3 regions of the Stenotrophomonas sp. Steno-Z1 genome follow, and region 2 is predicted to be linked to each of the others. Evidence: predicted binding sites of a transcription regulator. Region 2 holds the regulator's gene; each other region holds the start of a gene.
The links. The regulator FliA, encoded in region 2, starts transcription of late flagellar genes. The targets are predictions, from matches to a motif close to TAAAGTTTNNCNNNCNNNGGCCGATAA.
Positions count from the first base shown of each region.

Region 1: AC06FD_RS06620 (chemotaxis protein) is a predicted target of FliA. The motif match lies at 3,693-3,719, and genes of this name have one in related genera.
Region 3: AC06FD_RS13910 (GGDEF domain-containing protein) is a predicted target of FliA. The motif match lies at 3,469-3,495, and genes of this name have one in related genera.

Region 1 covers NZ_JBWJPB010000001.1:1,487,818-1,494,736, forward strand. Annotated here, with positions in the region: gene AC06FD_RS06595 (EAL domain-containing protein) at 1-528, shown strand, start outside; gene AC06FD_RS06600 (ATP-binding protein) at 907-2,046, opposite strand; gene AC06FD_RS06605 (flagellar protein FlgN) at 2,224-2,562, opposite strand; gene flgM (flagellar biosynthesis anti-sigma factor FlgM) at 2,559-2,861, opposite strand; gene flgA (flagellar basal body P-ring formation chaperone FlgA) at 2,971-3,621, opposite strand; gene AC06FD_RS06620 (chemotaxis protein) at 3,727-4,677, shown strand; gene flgB (flagellar basal body rod protein FlgB) at 5,411-5,806, shown strand; gene flgC (flagellar basal body rod protein FlgC) at 5,810-6,217, shown strand; gene AC06FD_RS06635 (flagellar hook capping FlgD N-terminal domain-containing protein) at 6,244-6,919, shown strand, end outside.
Region 2 covers NZ_JBWJPB010000007.1:25,792-32,710, forward strand. Annotated here, with positions in the region: gene flhF (flagellar biosynthesis protein FlhF) at 1-1,282, shown strand, start outside; gene AC06FD_RS16155 (MinD/ParA family ATP-binding protein) at 1,269-2,156, shown strand; gene AC06FD_RS16160 (RNA polymerase sigma factor FliA) at 2,153-2,899, shown strand; gene cheY (chemotaxis response regulator CheY) at 2,916-3,308, shown strand; gene AC06FD_RS16170 (protein phosphatase CheZ) at 3,308-3,922, shown strand; gene AC06FD_RS16175 (chemotaxis protein CheA) at 3,927-5,762, shown strand; gene AC06FD_RS16180 (flagellar motor protein) at 5,852-6,592, shown strand; gene motD (flagellar motor protein MotD) at 6,594-6,919, shown strand, end outside.
Region 3 covers NZ_JBWJPB010000004.1:339,008-345,926, forward strand. Annotated here, with positions in the region: gene AC06FD_RS13890 (alpha-ketoacid dehydrogenase subunit beta) at 1-779, shown strand, start outside; gene AC06FD_RS13895 (SH3 domain-containing protein) at 781-1,134, shown strand; gene AC06FD_RS13900 (dihydrolipoamide acetyltransferase family protein) at 1,131-2,525, shown strand; gene AC06FD_RS13905 (NAD(P)H-binding protein) at 2,773-3,405, opposite strand; gene AC06FD_RS13910 (GGDEF domain-containing protein) at 3,556-5,118, shown strand; gene AC06FD_RS13915 (RNA polymerase sigma factor) at 5,167-5,685, shown strand; gene AC06FD_RS13920 (hypothetical protein) at 5,696-6,358, shown strand; gene AC06FD_RS13925 (DUF808 domain-containing protein) at 6,446-6,919, opposite strand, start outside.

The sequences.
Region 1 (6,919 bases), on a different contig from region 2:
TTCCAGGGCTATCTGTTTGGCGAGCCGATGTCGGCCGATGCGGCCGGGATGACCCTGCGCCGGCGTTACCTGCGCCCGGAAGCCTTCGCCGAGACGCGCCCGGACCGCACCCTGCTGCTGCTGGACGATGAGGAAAACGTGCTGCGCTCGCTGGTGCGGCTGTTCCGCCGCGATGGCTACCGGATCCTCGCGGCGGGCAACGTGCGCGATGCGTTCGACCTGCTGGCGATCAACGACGTGCAGGTGATCCTGTCCGACCAGCGCATGAGCGACATGAGCGGCACCGAGTTCCTGGGCCGGGTGAAGATGCTCTACCCGGACACGATCCGGCTGGTGCTGTCCGGCTACACCGATCTGAACACGGTGACCGATGCGATCAACCGCGGCGCGATCTACCGGTTCCTGACCAAACCATGGAACGACGACGAACTGCGCAAGCACATCCACCAGGCGTTCCGCACGCACGAGGAACAGCGGCGGGCGAATACGGCACCGCCGGTGGCGCTGCCGGCCGCGGACGACGACTGACCCCCGCGATTGCCGTAGAGCCGACCGTTGGTCGGCTGCTCTCAACCGAGGTACCACCGCAGCCGACGCGTCACGGTAGCCGACCAACGGTCGGCTCTACGAAAATTGTCGTGCCGTGGCAACCGGCGTGGCACGGCAGCCGGCCAACGGTCGGCGCGAAGACAATGCGGCGTGCGGATGCGTGGCGCCATGCCATGCAGGCGAGGATCGCCGCGAGGACCGTAGAGCCGACCGTTGGTCGGCTGCTCTCAACCGAGGCGCCATGGCGGCCGACGTGTCACGGCAGCCGACCAACGGTCGGCTCTACGAAATTGTCGTGCCGTGGCAGCCGGCGTGGCACCGCAGCCGGCCCACGGTCGGCTCTACCGCGTGGGGTGGTCAGCGCGGCTGCTTGATCGGGAGTACCAGGCGGAACCTGGAACCTACGCCGGGGGTGCTGTCCAGGTCGATGCGGCCGTGGTGCTTGTTGACGATGCTGTAGGAAATCGACAGACCGAGACCGGTGCCGCTGCCGACCGGCTTGGTGGTGAAGAACGGGTCGAAGATGCGCTGGCGCAGGTCGGGCGAGATGCCGCCGCCGGTGTCTTCGAACTCCACCCACACGTGGTCGCCATCCACACCGGTGCGCACGGTGATCGTGCCGCGCTCGGCGATGGCGTGGCCGGCATTGAGCAGCAGGTTCATGTAGACCTGGTTGAGCTCTGACGGCAGGCATTCCACCAGCGGCAGCTGGCCGAATTCGCGCTGCAGGGTGACCTTGTACTTGAGCTCGTTCCAGATGATGTTGATGGTCGATTCGAGCCCGGAATGCAGGTCGACCAGCTTCCAGGACTCATCGCGGCCGGAATAGGAGAAGTCCTTGAGGTCGCGCACGATCCGGGTGACCCGCTCGATGCCTTCGCGCGACTCGGCCATCAGCTGCGGCAGGTCGCGGCTGATGAAATCGATGTCGAAGCGGTTGCGGATGTCGTCGATCTCCGGGATCAGCGCCTTCGGATCGGGGGCGCGCAGGGCGCGTTCGTAGGCCTCGATCACGGTGAACAGGCTGCGGAGGTATTCCTGCAGGCTGCCCAGGTTGGAGTGCACGTAGCCGATGGGGTTGTTGATCTCGTGCGCCACGCCGGCGGCAAGTTGGCCGATGGAGGCCATTTTCTCGGACTGCAGCAGCTTCTCCTGGGTGCCGTTGAGGCGCAGGTAGGCCTGGCGCAGCTCGGCATGGCGCTGCTGCAGCTCGCGTTCGTAGTCTTCCTGGCCTTCGATGCGGCGGAACAGGGCCAGGTAATGGCGCTGGCCGGCTTCTTCGTGCTGGTACAGGTGGGCGATGACCATGCGCTCGCCGACCGGCAGGCTGCCGTTCCAGTGGCCATGCAGGCGGGCGTGCTCGAGCGCGTCCGGTGGCAGCAGCTGGTGCAGCCATTGCGCCGCCCCCAGCCCGGCGGCGTTCTCGGCCTGGCCGAGCATCTCGCTGACGGCCGCATTGGCCAGGGCCACGCTGCCATCCTCGCGGAACAGCAGCATGCCTTCGTTGACACGCTCGAACAGGGCGAGCAGGACCGGCTGCGGGGGCAGCGGTGCGGTGACGAGGTTGGAAGAAGCGGTCACGGTCACATCGGGCAGTCGAAACAGGCGCCCAATATACGCGTTGGCCTGCGCGACGGAAGCCCGCGCACGCGTTCGCGGCCCGCGCGGGCCGGATCAGGCGACGGCGAGCGGCCGGCGGGTATGCAGCGTGCTGGACTGGCCCTTGGCGTCGTAGGACGAGGCGTCTTCGCTGCGGCCGAGCTGGCGCAGGGCCCAGTTGACCTCGCGGCGGCGGCGCGACAGCAGCACGCCATTGGCGCGGTTGCGCTCGGCCAGTTCCTGCAGGCGCTCGCCCTGCCCGACCGGCGGCACGGTCTCGAGCGCGCGCAGCGCCTCGAGCTTGGCGCCGGTGGCCCGGATCAGGGCCTGCACGTCATGCTCGACCAATGCCTGGCGTTCGACGTCCAAGGCATCGCTGAGGCGCTGCAATGGCTCGCTCATCGCCAGTTTCATCCCTGCAGCTGCTGGTCCAGCTCGAGCATGCGCGAGGCGATCGCATCGGGATTGATCTTGTAGGTGCCGTTCTGCAGCGACTCACGCACGGCCTGCACGCGGCCGGCGTCGATCGCCGGGGCGCTGCTCAGTTCGCGCTGCAGGGCCTGCAGGCTGGTGGCTTCACCGGTCAGGCGCAGGCTGTCGGCGGCTTCCACCGGACGCGTCGGGGAATCGGCGCTGGCGGCCGGCTTGCTGCCAAGCGCGACACTGCGCAGATGGGCGGTGGCCTGCAGGTTGCCGTCGATTTTCTGGCTCATGGAGTTGTCCTGGAAGTACGGTTCACAAGGGATAACGGCATGGAGACCGCCATCTTTAGGGGATTCTGCGGTTTTTTTGGCACATTCCGCCGCGGGTTCAGCATTGTGCTCAACGCGTCACAAAAACGTCGCCGTTGGCGGCCACGGTGCCCTGGACGATCTTCCGCGAGGACAGATTCTCCACCGACACCCGCTCGTTCTCGCCGGCGTCGGCCATCGCCTTGCCCGCGACCCGCACCTCCACGCCCCCCAACCGCGACACCAGCGCCACGTTGTCGCCACGACGCACGAGGCGCTGGGCGACCAGGTCGTTGGCCGAGAGCAGGCTGCCGGCACTGAGTGTACGCCGGGCCACCCGCCCGACCGCGGCGGCCGGATCGGCCAGCGCGGCGCCGGCGATACGGGCCACGTCACGCTGGGCAGTGGTGATATCGGCGGCGGCCAGCGTTTCTCCAGCGCTGATGCCCCGGTTGAGGATGAGTACGGCCTGGTTGCGGCGCACCTTGACCGGAACGAACAGGCGCCAGCCGCCGGCATCCGGGCAGCTGACTTCCACGGTACTGGTGCCGGTGGGCTGGGCACGCAAGCCCTGGCCGCAGGCCGGCAGGCGCAGCGCGGAATCTAGGGTGGTGTCGCCCTCGGTCCCGGCCGGCAGGGTAGACAGCGCGGCGGCGCGGATGCTGTCCACCGGCTGCCAGCCGCCGGCGGCGGACGCGGGCAGCGTGGCCAGGGCGAACACGGCAAGGATGATCCAACGCATGGCGACTCCACGGGCAAGGCACATGTGCAGCGTCCTGCAAGGGCCGTGCCGGAATCGGCGCGGCGGCGCGCTCAAGTCGGCGGGGCTGGCGCCGATACCACTCCCATGTCACATGACCTGCTCAACCGCATCGACCAGCGTACGCGCCTGGCCGGCCACAATCGTCTGGCCCTGCTGCTGTTCCGGCTCGGCGGACGCCAGCTTTTTGGCGTGAATGTGTTCAAGGTGCAGGAAGTCCTGCGCCGCCCGGACCTGTTCCAGGTGCCCGGGCTGCCCAGCCAGTTCGCCGGCGTGGCCGATGTGCGTGGCCGCTCGGTGCCGGTGCTGGACCTTGGGCTGGCGATCGGCCACCCCGAACGCGAACCGAATGCCGACAAGGCGCCGGGCTACCTGGTGGTGACCGAGTTCAACCGGTCGATCCAGGGCTTCCTGGTGAGCGGGGTGGAACGCATCGTCAACATCGCGGTGGAGGATATCCACCCGCCGCCGGAACTGGGCGCCGAATCGAGCTATCTGACTGCGGTGACGCGGTTCCAGGGCGAGTTGATCCAGGTGATCGACGTGGAAAGCGTGCTGGCCGATATCGCGCAGGTGCGCGGCGAGGCGGTGCTGGACCCGTCCCTGGCGCAGGCGCTGCCCACCGATGGGCCGCAGCTGCAGGTGCTGGTGGTGGACGACTCGCGGGTGGCCCGCCAGCAGATCCGCAGCGTGCTGGACCAGTTGGGGGTGGGGGCGACCCTGCTGTCAGACGGCAAGCAGGCGCTGGACCACCTGCTGCAGATCCATGCCTCGGGCGAGAACCCGGCCGAGCGCTACGCGATGGTGATTTCGGACATCGAGATGCCGGCGATGGACGGTTACACGCTGACGACGGAAATCCGTCGCCACCCGGGCCTGGCGGGGCTGTACGTGCTGCTGCACACCTCGTTGTCGGGCGTGTTCAACAACGCGATGGTCGAGCGGGTGGGCGCCAACGCGTTCGTGGCCAAGTATTCGCCGCACGAGTTGGCCGATTTCGTGCTGGACCGGTTGCGGAAGGTGGCGTTGGCGGCCTGATTGTCCGGGTGGGTAGCGGCGGTTGGCATACCGCTTGCGGGACGGAGTGGATGGGGCGGCGCCCTGGTCATCTTGTGAGCGTTGAGTAGGAGCAGCCGAGCATGGCTCGGCTTTGCCGGTGTCCAGGCGCAGCCGAGCATGGCTCGGCCCTACCGGTGTCCAGGAGCAGCCGAGCATGGCTCGGCTCTACCGGTGTCCAGGCGCAGCCGGGCATGGCTCGGCTCTACCGGTGTCCAGGAGCAGCCGAGCATGGCTCGGCTCTACCCGTGTCCAGGAGCAGCCGAGCATGGCTCGGCTCTACCAGTGTCCAGGAGCAGCCGAGCATGGCTCGGCTCTACCGGTGTCCAGGCGCAGCCGGGCATGGCTCGGCTCTGTCGGTTTATCAAGCCCAGCGCTCCGCTGGGCTTTTTTGTGGGCGCGGCGGTGGTTCAGCCGGGCATGGCCCGGCGCTTCCAACGCGCAGCCGCCAGCAGCTGGGCCGGGGCGCGGAGCCGGGTTCACGGCGTGTCCCGGCAGGGGTTCAGGGCGCTCGGCCGGTGGGTGTGCTTGAACGTTGGGGTTCATGGAGCTTCAGCCGACCAACGGTCGGCTCTACCCCCTCCGCAGGCTGTGGCCTTCCTGTCCGATGGCGCAAGCGTGTCCTGGCGAGGGTCGGTGGCGCCAGGCGTGGCGGCAAATCGCAGACTGGCACAGCCCTTGCACCACTCCCACCATCGTCCCGTGGGAGCGTGCCATGCCCAATCTGATTTCCGACTATCTGGGGGTCCATGCCCAGGCCATGCCGTTGCGCGAGCAGCGGATGAAGCTCATCGCCAGCAACCTGAGCAATGCCGACACCCCCGGCTACAAGGCCCAGGACCTCGACTTCGATGCCGCCCTGCGCAATGCCCAGGGCCTGGACAGCAATGGCCTGATGAAAACCACCAACGAGCAGCACTACGCCATCGGCGGCGGCCTCAACCCCTTCCAGATCACCAAGGAAGGCGTGCAGCCCAGCATCGACGGCAACACCGTCGACCCCGACGCCGAACGGGCCGCCTACGGCCGCGCCGCGCTGGAATACCGCGCCTCGCTCAGCTTCGTCGAATCCAAGGTGCGCTCCATGCTCACCGCCATCACGGGCCAATAAGCCATGAGCAACCTGCCCATTTTCGATATCGCCGGCTCCGCCCTCCAGGCCCAGTCGGTGCGCATGAGCACCATCGCCTCCAACCTCTCCAACGCCGACACCGTCGCCGGTTCGGCGCAGGCCGTCTACAAGCCGCTGGAGCCGATCTTCCAGTCGGTCACCAGCCGCACCGATCCCAACATCACCACCGTCCAGGTCAAGGAAATCAGCCAGAGCGACGCAGCGCCGATCAAGCGCTACGAGCCCGGTCATCCGCTGGCCGACGGCGACGGCTACATCTACCAGCCCGACGTCGACCCGGTCGCGCAGATGGTCAACCTCATCTCCACCTCGCGCAATTACCAGGCCGGCGTGGAAATGCTGACCACCGCCAAGGAACTGGCGCTGGCCACCCTGACCATGGGTCGCTGACCCTCGCCCCCACAGGACATACCGTCATGAGCACCACTTCCGGCGTTGGCCAGAACAGCGATGTGTACACCGCGCTCGGCCTCAATGCGCCCAACAGCGACACCAGCAAGAAGAAGAGCACCCTGGACCAGGCCGATTTCCTGCGCCTGATGACCGAGCAGCTGCAGCACCAGGACCCGCTCAAGCCCATGGACAACACCCAGATGGTGGCGCAGATGGCGCAGCTGTCCCAGGTGCAGGGCATCACCGACCTCAACACCACGGTGCAGGGCTTCCAGGACCAGATGTCCAGCGACCAGATCCTGCGCGGTGCCGCGCTGGTCGGTCACGACGTGCTGGTGCCCTCGACCAAGTGGCAGCTGGAGGCCGAAGGCACGACCAGCGGCATGGTCGCTGCCTCCGGGGCCGGCTACGTCAACGTGGAGATCACCGACGCCAACGGCGTCAAGGTCAACACCATCAGCGTGGAAGCCAAGGCCGCCGGCGAAGTGACCTTCGACTGGGATGGCAAGGATGCCAACGGCAACCGCATGGCGCCGGGCAGCTACACCATCGCCGCCACCTTCACCGACAGCGCCGGTGCCCAGAGCAAGGTCAACACCTACGTTGAAGCGCCCGTGGAAAGCGTCACGGTCGGTTCGGACGGGCTGTACCTCAACCTCAAGGGCCTCGGTACGGCCCCCATCGACTACGTGCTCCGCA
Region 2 (6,919 bases):
ACCGGTCGCCGCACCGGCACCGGCACCGATCAACCGCGCGCGCTTCATCATCGACCCGCCGCTGGACGACGAACCGCACTTCCAGATGCACGTGCCTGCGGCACAGGTGGCGATGCCGCCGCTGCCGGTGAGCGTCACCGTGCCGGCGATCCCGGCCCCGGCCCCGGCCATGGTCGCCGCACCGGCACCGGTGCAGGCCGCCGTGCCGGCCCCGATGGCATTCGAGCCGCGCCTGGACGCGCCGGCCATGGTCCAGGAACAGGTTGGCAGCGCGCCGGTCGCAACCGCGCCGGTGGCCCTGCCGGCCCCCGCCGAACCGGCCCAGGTCCAGGCCCAGCCGCTGCCCGCCGCCGAGCTGGTGGTGGTGCCGCGCGATGACGAAGAACTGCGCCAGCTGCGCCATGAAGTGGCCGGCATGCGCCAGGTGATCGAACGCGAGATGCACCGCTTCACCGACGAACGCCTGCGCGGCTCGCCGGTGCGTGCCGCCGCCCTGGACCTGATGGACGAATACGGCTTCGACGCCGGCATCAGCCGCGACGTGGCCATGCAGATCCCGCTGGACACCGAAGCTCACCGCGGCCGCGGGCTGATGCTCGGCCTGCTGTCCAAGAAGCTGCCGATCGCCCCGGTCGACCCGCTGGAATCGGGCGGCATCATCGCCCTGGTCGGCCCGACCGGCGCCGGCAAGACCACCACCATCGCCAAGCTGGCCTCGCGCTTCGCCGAGAAGCACGCCGCCCGCGACGTGGCCCTGGTCACCACCGACACCGGCCGCATCGGCGCCCGCGAGCAGCTCTACGGCTTTGGCCGCCAGCTCGGCATCGCGGTGCACGAGGCCAACAGCGGCAGCGACCTCAACCAGCTGCTGGAGCGCCTGCAGGACTACAAGCTGGTGCTGATCGACACCGCCGGGCTGGGCCCGCGCGACCGCGCCCTGGCTGCCCAGCTGCACTGGCTGCGCGCCGCCCAGCAGATCCGCACCCTGCTGGTGCTGCCGGCCAACACCAGCTTTGGCGACATGGACGAAGTGGTCCGCCGCTTCAGCGCCGCCAACCCGCAGGGCGTGGTGCTGAGCAAGCTGGACGAAACCGGCCGCTTCGGTACCGCCCTGTCGGTGGCCGTGGACCACCGCCTGCCGATCACCTGGGTCACCGATGGCCAGGACGTTCCCGAAGACCTGCACCGGGCCAGTGCGGCCAATCTTGTACTTCGCCTTGAAGATTTGCGCCGCGCGGCCGATATGCCCTGCAACCCGGAGTTGAACCATGCCGTCGCGTGAGTATGCCAAGCTGACCAAGACCTTCCCGCTGTCGGCCACCCGCAGCCAGCCGCTGGGCCCTGTGCGCACCATCGCCGTCACCGGCGGCAAGGGCGGCGTGGGCAAGACCAACGTGTCGGCCAACCTGGCCGTGGCGCTCGCCGACATGGGCAAGCGCACGCTGCTGCTGGACGCCGATCTCGGGCTGGCCAACATCGACGTGATCCTGGGCCTGCAGCCCAAGGTGACCCTGGCCGACCTGGTAGCCGGGCGCTGCACCCTGGAAGAAGTGATCCTCGAAGGCCCGGGCGGCGTGCTGGTGGTGCCGGCCGCGTCCGGCCGCCGCCACATGGCCGAGCTGCAGCCGGCCGAGCACGTGGGCCTGGTCAACGTGTTCTCCGAACTGGAGCGTGAGCTGGACTTCATGGTGGTGGACACCGCCGCCGGCATCACCGACGGCGTGCTGACCTTCTGCCAGGCCGCGCAGGACACCGTGGTAGTGGTCTGCGACGAGCCGGCCTCGATCACCGACGCCTACGCGCTGATCAAGGTGCTCTCGCGCGAGCGCGGCGTGGACCGTATCCAGGTGGTGGCCAACATGGTCCGCGACCCCAACGAAGGCCGCGTGCTCTACGAAAAGCTGACCCGGGTCTGCGAGAAGTTCCTCGCTGATGTCTCGCTCAACTACCTGGGCTGCGTGCCGCAGGACGACTGGCTGCGCCTGTCGGTGCAGCGCCAGCAGCCGGTGGTCAAGGCCTACCCGTCCAGCCCGGCCGCGCAGGCGATCACCGAGATCGCCCGCCGCACCGCCCGCTGGCAGGCACCGACCGAGCCGCGAGGCGGGGTCGAATTCTTCCTGGAACGCATCCTCAAGCAACGCGGGGTGACCGCATGAAAGGCGCCGCACAATACAAAGAGGTGCAACGCACGGCCGCCAACGAGTGCATCGCACAGCACTCCGACCTGGTCCGGCGGATCGCCCACCACCTGGCCGCCCGGTTGCCGGCGAGCGTGGAAGTGGATGACCTGATCCAGGCCGGCATGATGGGCCTGATCGAGGCCTCGCGCAGCTACGACGCCGACCAGGGCGCCTCGTTCGAAACCTATGCCTCGATCCGCATCCGCGGCTCGATGATCGACGAGATCCGCCGCGGCGACTGGGTGCCGCGTTCGGTGCACCGCCGCGCCCGCGACGCCGCCTCCACCATCCGCCGCCTGGAGCAGAGCACCGGCCGTGCCGCCAGCGCCACCGAAGTGGCCGCGGCGATGGACATGCCCCTGCCGGACTACCTGCGGCTGATGGAAGACGCCGCGCGCGGCCAGGTGCTGAGCCTGGAGTCGCGGATCGAAGACCAGGGCGAGCTGGATACCGTCGCCCAGGGTGGTCCGACCCCGCAGCAGGTGCTTGAGCGCGGCGAATTCGGCCGCGAGCTGGGCAATGCGATCGGGCTGCTCCCCGAGCGCGAGCAGCTGGTGCTGTCGCTGTACTACGAGCAGGAACTGAATCTGAAGGAGATCGGCGCGGTACTCGGTGTCAGCGAGTCGCGCGTCTGCCAGATCCACGGCCAGGCGGTCCTGCGCCTGCGTGGCCGACTGAAGATCTTCGAGGCGGCCGACGCCGGCCTCGAGAACCATTGATACCGAGGAAAGTGCTTTGAACAAGAACATGCGTATCCTGATCGTCGACGATTTCTCGACCATGCGTCGTATCGTCAAGAACCTGCTGGGCGATCTGGGCTTCACCAATACGGCCGAAGCCGAGGACGGGCATGCCGCGCTGTCTCTGTTGCAGAGCCAGTCGTTCGATTTCGTGGTCACCGACTGGAACATGCCGGTGATGACCGGGATCGACCTGCTCAAGGCGATCCGCGCCGACGCCAAGCTGAAGACGTTGCCGGTGCTGATGGTGACCGCCGAAGCCAAGCGCGAGCAGATCATCGAAGCGGCCCAGTCCGGCGTCAACGGCTACATCATCAAGCCGTTCACCGCCCAGACCCTGGAAGAAAAGCTCGGCAAGATCTTCGAACGCCTGGCGGCGAGCGCCTGATGGAAACCCTCCGCGACAAATCGGCGCTGGTGCAGCGCCTGCAGGATGCCCTGGCCGCGCTGGAAAGCGGCGACGAAGCCGGCTGGCGGCGGGAAATCGACGCGCTGGCCGCGTTGCGTACCCAGCCGATGATGGCCGGGCTGAACCGGCTCGCCCGCGAGTTGGGCCAGGCGTTGGGCGAACTGCCCAGCCTGCCCAGCGAGGCCGGCGAACTGGACGATGCCTGCGCACGCCTGGACCACGTGGTGGCGATGACCGAGCAGGCCACCCACCGCACCCTGGACCTGGCCGAGGAATGCCGCACGCTCACCGAGCAGCTGCGCGCCAATGGCTTGACGGCCGACCAGGACCAGCAGCTGGACCGGATCCGCCACAACCTCACCGAGATCGCGCTCACCCAGAGCTACCAGGACCTGACCGGGCAGATCATCCGCCGCGTGGTGGGCATCGTGCGCCGCGTGCACGAGGGCTTCGGCGCGCTCGGCCTGCCGCCGCAGGACGACAGCGCGCACAAGCGCGACAACGGCCTGGCCGGCCCGGCCGTGAACGGTCTGGATCGCCACCAGGTGTCACAGGTCGACGCTGACGACCTGCTTTCCGATTTGGGGCTGTAACACCATGAGCGCTGTTCCAGACGATATTGCCGCCGATTTCATCCTCGAGGCCCAGGAAATCCTGGATCGCCTCGGCGAACAGCTGGTGTCGCTGGAGCAGTCGCCCCAGGACAGCGACCAGCTCAACGCGGTGTTCCGCGGCTTCCACACCCTCAAGGGCGGTGCCGGGTTCCTCGGCATCCAGGCGATGGTCGAACTGTGCCACGCCGCCGAGGAAACCCTGGGCATGGCGCGGTCGGGCAAGGCGGTGCTGCAGGCCCATCACTTCGATGCGGCCCAGCAATCGCTGGACTACCTGCAGTCGATGCTCGATTCGGTCTCGGCCGGCACCGAGCCCGGCTATGCCCCGCCGGAGCTGATCGCGCAGTTCGACGTCAACGGGCCGGCCACGCCGGCGCCGGTGGCCGCCGCTGCGGCGGCACCGACCAGCGGCGAGTTGATCACCGACGACGAGTTCGAGGCTTTGCTCGACACGTTGCACGGTGGCGCCGCGCCCACCGCCGTGGCGCCGGCGAACAAGGCCAATGACGGCCTGATCGGCGAAGACGAATTCGAGGCCCTGCTGGACCAGCTGCACGGCGGCGCCGCCCCGGGCGCCAAGGCCGTGGCCGCCGCACCGACCCCGCGCGCACCCGCCGCCGCCCCGGCCCTGCCGGCCAAGCCGGCGGCCAACAAGCCGGTGGCCGAAGCCGAGCACACCGTGCGCGTGGACACCAAGCGCCTGGACGCCATCGTCAACCTGATCGGCGAACTGGTGCTCTCGCGCAACCGCCTCAAGACCCTGCGCGCGCGCCTGCACGACGAAGAACTCGACCGCGCCGTGTCCACCCTGGACATCGCCACCGCGCGCCTGCAGTCGGCGGTGATGCGCACCCGCATGCAACCGGTGGGCAAGGTGTTCTCGCGCTTCCCGAAGGTCGCCCGCGACGTCGCCCGCAACCTGAAGAAGGAAGTCGAGCTGGAGCTGGTCGGCGCGGAAACCGAACTGGACCGCAACCTGGTCGAAGCGCTCGCCGACCCGCTGGTGCACCTGGTCCGCAACGCCATCGACCATGGCATCGAGACCCCGGAGCTGCGCGAAGCCCAGGGCAAGCTGCGCAGCGGCCACGTGCGCCTGTCGGCGCAGCAGGAAGGCGACTACGTCAGCATCGAAGTGCAGGATGACGGCGCCGGCATCGATCCGGAACGGCTGCGCCAGAAGGCGCGCGAGAAGGGCCTGATCGATCCCGAAGCCGCTGCCCGCCTGAGCAGCGAGGAATGCCTGCACCTGGTGTTCCTGCCCGGCTTCTCGACCAAGCAGGAAGTGACCGATATTTCCGGCCGTGGCGTCGGCATGGACGTGGTGCAGTCGCGCATCCGCGAACTCAGCGGCCAGATCCAGATCCAATCCGAACTGGGCCGCGGCAGCCGCTTCATGATCCGCGTCCCGCTCACCCTGGCCATCCTGCCCACCCTGCTGGTGCAGGCCGGCGAGGACGTCTACGCCCTGCCACTGGCGCGCGTGATGGAAGTGCTGCACGCGCCCAATACCTCGCTGGGCTGGTTCGACGGCCGCGCCGTGCTGGACCGCAAGTCGCACACCCTGCCGCTGGTGGACCTGCGCCATTGGCTGGCGGTGGAGCCGGCCGCCTCGCCGCTGCTCACCATCGTGGTGCTGCAGGCCGGCGAAGCGCGCTTCGGGCTGGTGGTGGACCAGGTCCGCGGCCGCGAGGAAGTGGTGATCAAGCCACTGCCCAAGGCCCTGCGCGGGCTGCGCGGCTATGCCGGCGCGACCCTGATCGGCGACGGACGGATGTCGCTGATCCTGGACGTGGACGGGCTGCGCACCCCGCACGATTGACCGCCCTGCCCCCTGCAAAAGTGTGACCGCTGCAACACCTGCCGCCGTCGGTGTCTCAAGTCCCATTCACACAAGCCGATAACGGACCCATGGACAGACTCAGCCTCATTGGACTTTTCCTCGCCCTGGCCTCGCTGGTCGGCGGCAGCATCCTCAAGGGGGCCGGCCTGGCGTCGCTGTGGTCGCCGGCGGCATTCGTGATCGTGATCGTGGGCACCATCGCCTCGATCCTGCTGCACACCTCGCCGGCGGTGTTCAAGCACGCCTTCAAGATCGTGCGCTGGGTGATCCTGCCGCCGAGCAGCGACCGCCATGAGCTGATCCGGCAGATCGTCGACTGGAGCAACATCGCCCGTCGCCAGGGCCTGCTGGGCCTGGAAGCGCAGGTGGACGCGCAGAGCGACCCGTTCCTTCGCAAGGGCCTGCAGTTGCTGGTGGACGGCGTCGAGCCGGAAACCATCCGGCACATGATGGAAATCGAACTGAGCAGCCAGGAGCACCAGGACCTGGCCGCGTCCAAGGTGTTCGAGGGCATGGGCATCTACGCCCCGACCCTGGGCATCATCGGCGCCGTGCTCGGCCTGATCGCGGTGATGAAGAACCTCGCCGACCCGAGCAAGCTCGGCCACGGCATCGCCGCCGCCTTCACTGCCACCATCTACGGCATCGCCTCGGCCAACCTGCTGTTCCTGCCGGTGTCGGCCAAGCTCAAGAGCGTGATCCACCACAACAGCCGCGACCGCGAAATGATCATCGAAGGGTTGATCTCCATCGCCCAGGGCGAGAACCCGCGCAACATCGAAACCAACCTGTCCGGATTCCTGCACTGACATGGCCCGCCGCAAGCACCACGAAGAGCATGCCAACCATGAGGCCTGGGCGATCCCCTATGCAGACCTCATGACGCTGCTGCTCGCCTTCTTCGTGGTGATGTACGCCATCTCCTCGCTCAACGAGGGCAAGTACCGGGTCATGGCCGATGCGCTGACCACCGCCTTCGGCGGCGCGCCGCGCACCATCAACCCGGTGCAGGTGGGCAACCAGCAGGTGCAGGGCGGCGGCTGGGACAGCCCGTCGGTGATCAAGGCCGGCAACCGCGTCGGCCCCTCCGCGCCCTCGCCCTCCAACGACCCCACCCTGCTGCCGGCGATGGCCTC
Region 3 (6,919 bases), on a different contig from region 2:
TCGGACTGGCCGCGCAGGGCATGAAGCCGGTCGCCGAAGCCCAGTTCGACGGCTTCATGTACCCGATGGTGGACCACATCATCTGCCACGCCGCGCGCCTGCGTTACCGCACCCGTGGCCGCCTGCACTGCCCGATGGTGCTGCGCGTGCCGTGGGGCGGTGGCATCCGCGCCCCGGAACACCACAGCGAAGCCAACGAATCGATCTTCACCAACGTGCCGGGCCTGCGCGTGGTGCTGCCGTCGTCCCCGCAGCGTGCCTACGGCCTGCTGCTGGCCGCGATCCGCGAGCCGGATCCGGTGATCTACATGGAGCCCAAGCGCATCTACCGGCAGTACAAGGAAGTGGTCGTCAACGACGGCGAAGCCTTGCCGCTGGACGTGTGCTTCGTGCTGCGCGATGGCACCGACGTGACCCTGGTGACCTGGGGTGCGCAGGTGAAGGAAGCGCTGGAAGCGGCCGACAAGCTGGCCGGCGAAGGCATCAGCGCCGAAGTGATCGACGTGGCCACGCTGCGCCCGCTGGACTTTGCCACCATCGCCGAATCGGTGGCCAAGACCGGCCGCTGCGTGATCGTGCAGGAAGCGCCGAAGACCGCGGGCTTCGGTGCGGAAATCGCCGCGCGCCTGGCCGAGGAATCGCTGTACGACCTGTTGGCACCGGTCGAGCGCGTCACCGGCTATGACACCCACATTCCGCTGTTCCGCCTGGAAATGAAGTACCTGCCCAGCGTGGACCGGATCGTGAGCGCGGCCAAACGCGCCATTGCGGCAGGCTGACGTGCGGGCCCGCCTCCTAGGCCCGTACCGCAGCCAGTACCCCAACCCGCTCCGGTTCCGCACCGGCCAGATCGTCGAACTCGGTGTTCGTGACGAGGAATGGCCGGCGTTTGCCTGGGTACGCACCGATGACGGGCGTGCCGGCTGGGCACCGGTGGCGTGGTTGCAGTTGCTGGACGATGGTCGCGCAGAAGCCCTGCGCGACTATGACGCCCGCGAACTGGACGTGGACAGCGGTGAACTGGTCAAACTGCATCATGAACACGGTGGCTGGTGGTGGTCCGAGCGCGCGAACGGCGCGACGGGTTGGCTGCCGGCCCGCGATCTCGAACTGCTGGAAGAGAACTGCACATGAGTGAGAACAAGAATTTCCACCTGCCCGACCTCGGCGAAGGCCTCCCCGATGCAACCATCGTGGAATGGTTCGTCAAGGTCGGCGACGTGATCGAGCTTGATGCGCCGCTGGTCTCCATGGAGACCGCCAAGGCCGTGGTTGAAGTGCCTTCCCCGTTCTCGGGCAAGGTGCTGAAGCTGGCCGGTGGCGAGGGCGACATCATCCCGACCGGCAGCGTGCTGGCCCAGTTCGAACTGGACCCGAACCTGCCGCAGCGCGCCGATGGCCAGGATACCGGCCACAGCCACGGCCACGCCGCCCCGGCCCCCACCCCGAGCACCGGCCAACCTGCGGCCGCGCACCCGGACAAGGTGGTCGCCTCCGATGACGGTGGCGAGATCGCCAAGCCCGCCGCCGAGCGCGATGACGCCGGCACCGTGGTCGGCGCGATGCAGAGCTCCAACGCCGTGCACGCCGAGCAGGCGGTTGCGGTCGGCGGGGTCAAGGCCGTGCCGGCCGTGCGTGCCACCGCGCGCAAGCTCGGCGTGGACCTCAGCCGCGTGCGTGCCACCGGCGCCGACGGCGCGGTGACCATGGCCGACGTCAAGCAGGCCGCCGCCGATGGCAGCGCGAAGATCGGTGCCGCCCCCGCGCAGGCCGCCGTTGCCGCACCCGTGGCCGCAGCGGCAGCGGCTACCCGCCCGTCCGAATCGCGTACGCCGCTGTCGGCGGCCGGCCGCCCGATGCGCACGCAGCCGCCGGGCGTGGTCGCCAAGGGCCAGCCGGAACCGCTCAAGGGCGTGCGCCGCAACATGGCCCGAGTCATGGCCGACGCGCACAGCAAGGTCGTACCGACCACGCTGAACGACGACGCCGACATCCACGCCTGGGTGCCCGGCAACGACGTCACCGCGCGCCTGGTGCGCTCGATCGTGGTGGCCTGCCAGAAAGTGCCCGCCTTGAATGCCTGGTTCGACGGCGACGCGCTCACCCGCACGCTGCACAACCAGGTGGACATCGGCATCGCGGTGGACACCGACGATGGCCTGTTCGTGCCCGCCCTGCGCAATGCCGACATGCTCGACGCGCGCGGCATCCGCGAAGGCGTGAACCGCCTGCGCGAACAGGTGGAATCGCGCTCGATCGCCGCTTCCGAGCTGAGCGGCTACACCATTTCGCTGTCCAACTTCGGCATGTTCGCCGGCCGCTACGCGACCCCGGTGGTGGTGCCGCCGTGCGTGGCCATCGTCGGTGCCGGTCGCGCCCGCCACCAGATGACCCCGGTGATGGGCGGCGTGGAAGCGCACAAGGTCATCCCGCTGTCGGTCACCTTCGACCATCGCGCCGCCACCGGCGGCGAAGCGGCGCGCTTCCTGCGCGCGATGATGGATGACCTGGCGCTGGCCAGCTGATGTGGTAACTGCCGACCACGGGTCGGCAGGCAATGAGGAAGACGACAACGGCCACCGCACGGTGGCCGTTGTCGTTTGCGGACCATGGGCCGCGCTCTCGCGATGCGGCCGCAGCGATCACCGGCAACGGCGGTCGATGGGATCCAACCACCCGGCGGGGTGCTTCGACGGCAGGGTCGGATCCCCATCCACCGCCCGTGACCCTCCGTCGCCCGGTAATGCGCGGAACTAAAACGGCGAGGGCGGATCAGGCCAACTGCGACGAATCGATCACCTGCACGCCCGGACGCGGCTCCAACGCCGCCTCCAGCATCGCCGCGACGATGTTTCCGGCCGGATTGATCCGCCACGCGCGCGGCAGCACGGGGCCGAGCGCGCCCAGTACCACGCCGGCCAGGTGTTCGCCCGTGCGCCGCTCGGCGCGCTCGCCGCCGATCAGGCCCGGCCGCACCAGGGTCAATGACGGGTAGCCCAGGCCGCGGAGGTCCTGCTCCAGCCGGCCCTTGACCTGGTTGTAGAAGATCCGCGACTGCGCATTGGCGCCCATTGCCGAGTTCAGCACGAACGCCTGCGCGCCGTGCGCCTGGGCCAGGGTGGCCACCTGCAAGGGATAGTCGTGGTCGATCCGGGCAAACATCTCGCGGCTGCCGGCCTGCTTGATCGTACTGCCCAGCGCGCAGACCACCGCATCCACCGCCCACCAGTCGGCGTCCACCGGCAGCGCGGCAAAGTCCACCACCGGGTTGAGCAGGACCGGATCGGCCACGGCCAGCGGCCGTCGGGTCGGGGCCACCACCGCGTCGCAGCGGGCATCGTCGAGCAGCTGCTGCAGCACCTGCCCGCCTACCAGGCCGGTCGCGCCTACCAGCATCACCTTCATCGCACGCTCCTGCCGTCAGATTGCCTACCATCGTGGCATACCGGCCGTGGCGGGAGGGCGCGTTCAAGCCTGCCTGCGCCGCGCCGATACTGTTCCAACCTCCCTACCGCCCCGGCGACCGACGCCGGTCATCCGCCAAGGACCTGCCGCATGACCGACCCGCACGACGCTCCTCCCAGCCCCGGCACCGCCGTGGGCCGGCTGCTGTCGCGGCGCCAGGCCGATACCCGCGTAATCGATGCGGCGAGCGCGCAGGCGCCCGGCCCCAAGGGCGGCACCAGCGCCATGCTGCAGCGCCTGTTCGCCGGCATCGACAGCCCCGAGCCGCTGCTGGCCGCCTTCGCCAATGGCATGTCCACCCTGCCCGGCGAACTCGGCGACATGGGCCTGCGCCTGCAGTCGGCCCAGCGCAGCGCCGACTGGGTGAGCTACGGCCGGGCCATGCGCCAGCTGATCGACAAGTACATCCGCACCATCGAGCAGGACAGCCCCGACGGCCAGCCCGACAGCGTGCGCCTGCGCGAGCTGCTGCGGCATACCCTCGGGGTGACCGTGGCCAGCCTGCTGCAGAACATGCCCGAGCTGAAGGACGAGCCGGTGCAGATCGCCGCCGAGCTGCGCCATTGGCATCCCGGCCAGCCGCTGCAGCCGCTGGAACTGCGCCTGCGCGAGCTGACCCACCAGATCGGCGTGCGCAGCGATGGCTGGCAGGAACAGCAGGAGCTGCTGTTGAGCCTGTTCGACCTGCTGCTGGACAACATCGGCGAGCTGCTCGACGACAGCAGCTGGCTGCACGGCCAGGTGCATGCGGTGCGCGAACTGATCGGCGGGCCGCTGGACCGCGAGTCGGTCGAGCAGGCGCGGATCAACCTGCGTGAAGTGATCTACAAGCAGGGCCTGCTCAAGCAGGGCATCAGCGAATCCAAGGCGGCGATGAAGCACCTGATGGGCGGCTTCATCGAACGCCTGGACGGCATGGCGGTCAGCACCGGCGAATACCACGACCGGATCAGCAGCTACGCGTTGGCGCTGCGCGAAGCGCGCAGCATCGCCGACCTCAACCAGCTGCTGCAGGACGTGCTGCAGGACACCACCCGTGTGCAGGAACAGGCACTGCAGGCGCGTGATCACCTGGGCAATGCCCGCCGCGACGTGGAACAGGCCGAGGCCCGCATCGCCGAGCTGGAGCAGGAACTGCGCGACGTCTCCGGGCTGGTCCGGACCGATCCCCTGACCGGCGCACTGAACCGGCGCGGGTTCGACGAACTGGTCGAACGCGAGCTGGCCCGGGCCGGCCGCCACGCACACCCGCTGGCGCTGGCCCTGATCGACCTGGATGACTTCCACCAGACCAATGCCGCGCACGGCCATGCCGGCGGCGACGCAGTGCTGCGCCACCTGGTCGCGGTGTGCCAGCTGCACCTGCGCAGCACCGATGCGATCGCCCGCCTCGGCGGCGACGAGTTCGTGCTGCTGCTGCCGGAAACCCCCGGCGCGGACAGCATGTCCACCCTGTTGCGCCTGCAGCGCTCGCTGGCCCAGCGCCCGCTGCAGCTGGACGAACAGCGCGTCCCGGTGCATTTCAGCGCCGGCGTGGCGCAGTGGCTGCCGGGCGAAAGCGCCGATGCGCTGCTGCGGCGTGCCGATGCGGCGCTGTATGCAGCCAAGCGGGTCGGCAAGAACCGCGTGCAGGCAGCGGACGCGCCACCATGATCGTCGCCGCGCTGTGATATCTGCCGCGGCGGTGCGAATCATCCCGGTATGCCCATGAAGACCACCGCCGCCGACCCGCGCACCCAGTTCTCCCGCCTGCTCGAGCAGCACCGCGGGATCGTGCTGAAGATCGCGCGCGGCTACTGCGCCCACCAGGAAGACCGGCTCGACCTGATCCAGGAGATCAGCGTGCAGGCCTGGGATGCGTTCGACGGCTTCGACCCGGCCCGCGCACGCTTTTCGACCTGGCTGTACCGGGTGGCCTTGAACGTGGCGATCTCGCAACTGCGCCGCCAGCAGCTGCGCCAGCGCCACCATGCGCCGCTGGACGAGGAGGCGTTGCCGGCCGATGGGGCCGCGCCGGCCGAACAACGGCACGCCCTGCGCCAGCTGGAAGCAGCGATACACGCCCTGCCGCCGCTGGACCGGGCGCTGATGCTGCTGCACCTGGACGACTACGACCACCGCCAGATCGCCGACATCCTCGGCATCAGCAGCGCCAACGTCTCCACCCGCCTGCACCGGCTGCGCCAGCAGCTGCGCGCGCGTTTCGACCCCACCCCCTGAGGACATGCCGATGCAGACCACCGATCCGCTCAAGCAGATGTGGCAGCAGCACGCCACCCGCGGCGATGGCGAGGACGCCGCCGCGCTGGAGGCGTGGCGCCGCCACCGCCAGCACGCCGCGCAGCGCCAGTTGTCCGCCTTCGGGGCGATGCAGGTGATGCGGTTGCTGTTCTGGCTGGCGCTGGCGATCTACTGCGGCAGCATCTGGTGGCCGCGGCCACCGCTGGCGGTCATGCTCAGCGCGATGGCCCTGCATGCCTACTGCGTGGCGGTGATCATCGCCAGCGCGGCACGCTTGCACCTGCGCCGGCAGCTGCATGCCGACCAGCCGGTGCTGGACCAGTCGCGGCAACTGGCGGCGTTGCGCCTGCAGACCGCCGCCGGCGAACTGCTGCTCGGCCTGCCCTGGTGCTGGCTGTGGCTGGCGGTGCCGGTGCTGGTGGCCTGGCAGGCATGGGGCGTGGACCTGTCGGTGTTTGCCACGCGCTGGTTGCTGATCTCGCTGATGGCCGGGGCGGCGCTGATGACCGCCCTGCTGGTCCTCGCGCGGCGCTGGCATCGGCGCGATCCGCAGTCGCCACGCCTGCAGCGCGCCCTCGACGCCTTGTCCGGTCGTCGCCTGGCCCGCGCGCGTGCGGAACTGGATGCAGTGCGCGCCTGGAAGGCCGACTGACCCGCCGCGCGCTTGGATAGCGTCACCGCACAACGGACGTGCGCCGCGACGGCCAGCGCCGCCGCGCCAGGCGCGGCGCCGCCACCCTCAATGCGCCGCTTGCTTACCGCGCAGCTTCTGGATGCCGGTCACCGCGGCCAGCACGATCGCGCCGGCGACCACGCCGACCAGCATGTTGCCCACGGCGTTGACCAGCCAGCCCCAACGGCCTTCGCCACCAAGTTCCAGCACCAGGTGGTGCAGGGCCGGCACGTTGTGCACCAGGATGCCGCCACCCACCAGGAACATCGCCGCCGTGCCGGCCACCGACAGGAATTTCATCAGCCACGGCGCGGTCACCAGCAGCCCACGGCCGATCGCCGCCAGCGCCGCACCCTTGCGCGACAGGTACAGGCCGACGTCGTCCAGCTTCACGATACCGGCCACCAGGCCGTACACGAACACCGTCATCGCCAGGGCGATGATCACCAGCGCGGTGACCTGGTTGAGGAACGGCGACGCGGACACCACGCCGAGTGACAGCACGATGATCTCGGCCGAGAGGATGAAGTCGGTACGCAC